DNA from 2 places in the Thermosipho sp. 1070 genome. Region 1 is predicted to be linked to the other one. Evidence: riboswitches for the same ligand, from Rfam matches in the RefSeq annotation. Region 1 holds a riboswitch; the other holds the start of a gene.
The links. Region 1 has a riboswitch for cobalamin ahead of Y592_RS00905 (succinate--CoA ligase subunit beta). Riboswitches for the same ligand answer to the same signal wherever they lie in the genome.
Positions count from the first base shown of each region.

Region 1 (2,208 bases):
TTTCCAGTTATACCTTGTACACATACTCTTTCTGTACCATTTATCATACGAAGTCCCCCTTTACAGCACTTTTGATCATTTCATACATATCGTCAAAAAAGTGAATATTGTGTTCTTTTAAAATTTTTTTTGCTTCATTTTCGTTAGTTCCAGTAATTCTAACAAAAAGTTTTATATCATCATTTTTTTCTTTGAAACTTACAATCGCTTTTGCTATTTCATCGCATTTTGTTATTCCACCAAATATATTTAGGACAATATTTTTTAACGAAAGAGATTTTAAAAGTTCAAGCGCTTTAATTGTAGTTTTTGTATCTGCACCTCCACCAAGATCAAGAAAATTTGCAGGTTTACCTCCATACAAACTTATTGCATCCATTGTTGCCATTACTATACCTGCTCCACAGCCAATTACTCCAATATCACCATCGAGTTTTACAAAATGAAAAGGATATTCTTCATGTACAAATTTTTTTGCCCATTGTTGCCTAAAAATCGCATTATCATCTAAGTGTAATACGGCATCAAGTGCCATTATATTTCCTTCTTTTGTTTTTACTAATGGATTTATTTCCAAAAGAGTTAAATCTTTTTCTTTCATTATTTTGTGTAATTTTTGGACTATTGGTTGGATTTTTTTTGGAAGTTTTTGGATATCTGATAAACTATGTCGTTCAATTTTATCTTTATTATCTTCTATATCAATTCCGCCAAAGTGTGAGAATAATATTTTTATTTCTTTTTCATATCTATCGATGTATAAAGATAAGTAGTATTCTTTTTCGATATTTACCATTTTTTCAACTAGAACTCCATAAGGTGTTTCACCCATTATTTTTTTGTGCAGTAGTTTTTTTGAGAATTTTAAAAATTCATCTTTGTTTTGTGCAAATAAAATTCCTCCAGCTTTCATTCTGCCTCCAACAAGCACCTGACTTTTCAGGACAGCAGGTAAAAATTTCACTTCAATTTCCCTATCATTGGAAATAAGATAACTTTCAGGAACAGAGATCCCCCCCTCTTTTAATATCCTTTTTCCTACAAATTCATGAATTTTCACTTTCACACCTCCCGTTTCGCAAAAAAATTTTTCTCAATCTACCCGCGAGATTGAGAAATACGTTGGAATAAAGGCAGGTCTCCCGGCTCCTGGATCTTCCTACTTACCACGCCTTCCCAGGTTTCCCCAGTGGCTGGTTGTGGCTTTCGTCCCCAGTTACGGTGGCGGGGCCGCACTGGTTTTTCACCAGTTTCCCTATTAAGCCATAGGCACCTTTATTCCACGTTGTATTTAATTTTCAATGTTATTATATCATCAAGTTTTAAAAATTGAAAATAAAAAAATCAGATTAGACGTGTATTATTTTGAATTTAAATTGGAAAAAATACAAAAAATATCATTATTTGGTAATATGTTTAAAAATAGCTATACAAAGACTTATATAAAAATGAAGATAGAGAAGAGGAAAAGACTTTTGATTTATTGAAATTTAGATTTTTTATATTTCAAACATTTGGATAAAAAGGACTTTCCGCTTACTTTATTTTTCAAAGAAAGTAATTTTTAATATTCAGAAAAGACTTTATTGTTTTTTAAAATAATGAATGAAAAAGATAAAATAAAAATTATGAAGTTTTAGAAAAAATGTAGTCTAAATGGAATGTCTTAAAATTATAGGTTACAAAAATTATATATATATCTATTCAAGACTTGTTATATTTAAAGAAAAAATTATGAGTTAAGATAAACAAGAATCCAAAACGTAGGGTAAGAAAATTACAAGAGATAATAAGTATTTAGAATGAGGCGCTTTACTAACGCCTCACTTTATTTTCATTATTGATTTTTAAAGTTAGTGTTTTAGGATAAGGTTTTTTAATTTTTTATATTCCTCTTCGCCAATTTCACCTTTGGCAAGTCTTTCGTTCAAAATTTTTAGACTGTTATCGTATGTTTCAAAATTTTTTTCATAGCGAAAATCTGGATGTCTTTCAGAGTTTTTGATTAATTTGTAAATTAAGAATGCAAAAAAGATTAAAACAATTAAGCCTATAACTGGGACTATCCAACTAAACCATCCACTGTGCCAAATAAAGGGTCTATGATACCAGTACATCAAAAAACACCTCCTATTTGTTTCTACTTTATTTATACAGATTAAAACTTAAAAAAAACTTAGAATTTCAAGTTTTTTTAAGATTTATGAG
Region 1 is NZ_CP007121.1:180,816-183,023, reverse strand. Features, by position in the region: gene Y592_RS00910 (succinate--CoA ligase subunit alpha) at 1-47, opposite strand, end outside; gene Y592_RS00905 (succinate--CoA ligase subunit beta) at 44-1,060, opposite strand; cobalamin riboswitch at 1,116-1,292, opposite strand; gene Y592_RS00895 (SHOCT domain-containing protein) at 1,854-2,117, opposite strand.

Region 2 (2,208 bases), 840 kb from region 1:
ATTATATAAATCGATCCCGCGTATTAAAAACGTAAATGAGAGATAAGCACAGGAAATAAATAATTTCCTAAGTGGATAGAAAAAGTGTTCGAAGCTAATAACATCCAATAACCATATAATTGCCAAAAAACTAGAAAACGCAAAATATTTATACGCTTTTTGTCTAGTTATTCCGGTGTTTTTCGAAAGTAAATACAAAAGAAAACCCAATGTTGAAATAAGACCAATTGAAATATTTAAAAAGTTGTCGGTTAGGAACTTCAAAATAGAATATTTCCATATTTCTGATTCGTTTATAAAAAAGAACTTTCCAAGACCTATTGAATAAACTCCTGAAATTTCCAAAGTAAGAACATCTACACCCTTTGGTATAGGTATCAAAAATGGAGTATACCACGTACGTCCAGATTTTCCAAGACCAAATGTAAATATTGGAAAATTGTTGTTTTTAATGGAAAAAGAAGAACCTTCTATGAATGGAAAAAATACGTATTTTGAATTTTTAGGTACGGGTATTTGAAAGGATATAGTTTTAAAGGCCTTTAGTATAATAACTTTTGGTAAAGTTGTATTATTTATTCTAGAAATTTCAATGCCTTTTGGATTGCCAAGAGAATAAAATATATAAAACAAGATTAAAAAGATAAAAAGAGTATATAGAAAGTACTTTAAATAAAATTTAATCATTTAAATCCCTCCAAAAGTATTTTAGCATAATTTGACACATTTTTTTAGATGTAATATAATATAAAGTAGAATAACGGGGTGTAGCGCAGTTGGCTAGCGCGCTTGCATGGGGCGCAAGAGGTCGCTGGTTCAAGTCCAGTCACCCCGACCAGTTGGCCGGTTTTACCGGCCATTTTTTAAATATTCAATACTGCAGGTTAAGGGAATTCGGTGAAAATCCGAAGCTGCCCAGCAACCGTAACCGGGGACGAAATCTGCAAATGCCACTGGGTAAAACCTGGGAAGGTGCAGAGAGTAGGATGATCCGGGAGCCGGGAGACCTACCTGTAGTAAATGATATTTCCCAATTGCTAGGGCAATGTGGGAAAAGTTTGTTTTATTTTGGGGGGATAAAGGGTGGTTATTTTAGTAACTGGTGGGGTTAAATCTGGAAAAAGTAGTTTTGCGCTTGAACTCTCAAGACGTTACAAGAAAAAAGCATTTATTGCAACAGGAGTTCCTTTTGATGAAGAGATGAGAAATAGGATAAACCGTCATAAAAGTGAAAGAAAAGGTTTTGACACCTTTGAAGAACCTGTTGAAGTAGATAAAGTAATTGAAAGTTTAAATGGAAAATATGAATTTGCTATTTTGGATTGTATTACCACGTATCTTGGAAATCTTTACTATTACAAGAAAGATATAGAAAATTATTTAGAAAAATTTTTAAAAAGTATTAAAAAAGTTGATTATACATTGGTTTGTGTTACGAATGAAGTGGGGTGGGGAATAATTCCAGAAAACAAACAAGTAAGAGAATATGTAGAAAGACTAGGACTTTTAAATAAAGATATTGTAAAGATAGCACAAAAAGTCTATTTGATGGTATCGGGGATAGGGGTGGAATTAAAGTGAAGTTAGGAACTACTTCTTGGCTTTTTCCAGGCACTTATCTTGAAAATGTAAAAGTTATAGCAGATAAGGTGGATTTTGTGGAGTTTTTGGTGTTTAGCTGGGATACAAATACAAAGAATATTTTTTTGAACGAAATAGAAGATTTAAAGGAAATAGCAGAAGAATTTAATCTGGAGTATAACGTTCACTTACCAACAGATTGTATTTTTAACGTTGAAAAAGCCTTTTGTTTTTTTGAAAATAGTAGATTGGAAATTTCAAATTACATCGTACATCCGTTAGATGGTATAGAGGTGTTTTTAAAAAAATCTGAGAAGATATTAGTTGAAAATTTGAAAGAAGATATTTTTTTACACGATAGGACAGTTTTTGACATAGGACATCATTTGCTTGGGACAAAGGTTACGGAGAATTTTTTAAAAAATTCAATAGAATACCATGTCATGGGTGTTTCAAATGGGAAAGACCATCTTAAATTGGACAAAGATACTTTGGAAGTAATAAGGAAAAAGTTGAAATATTCACCAAATTTAGAGTATGTGTGTTTTGAAGTATTTGACTTAAGAGATTTTTTGCATTCACTAACTCTTTGGAGGGATAGTTTTGATTTATGATTTTTTACTTTCG
Region 2 is NZ_CP007121.1:1,018,203-1,020,410, forward strand. Features, by position in the region: gene Y592_RS05030 (GGDEF domain-containing protein) at 1-687, opposite strand, end outside; tRNA gene Y592_RS05035 (tRNA-Pro) at 762-838, shown strand; cobalamin riboswitch at 865-1,029, shown strand; gene Y592_RS05040 (bifunctional adenosylcobinamide kinase/adenosylcobinamide-phosphate guanylyltransferase) at 1,084-1,581, shown strand; gene cbiR (cobamide remodeling phosphodiesterase CbiR) at 1,578-2,195, shown strand; gene Y592_RS05050 (adenosylcobinamide-GDP ribazoletransferase) at 2,185-2,208, shown strand, end outside.
Region 2: another riboswitch for cobalamin. It lies ahead of Y592_RS05040 (bifunctional adenosylcobinamide kinase/adenosylcobinamide-phosphate guanylyltransferase); the one in region 1 lies ahead of Y592_RS00905 (succinate--CoA ligase subunit beta).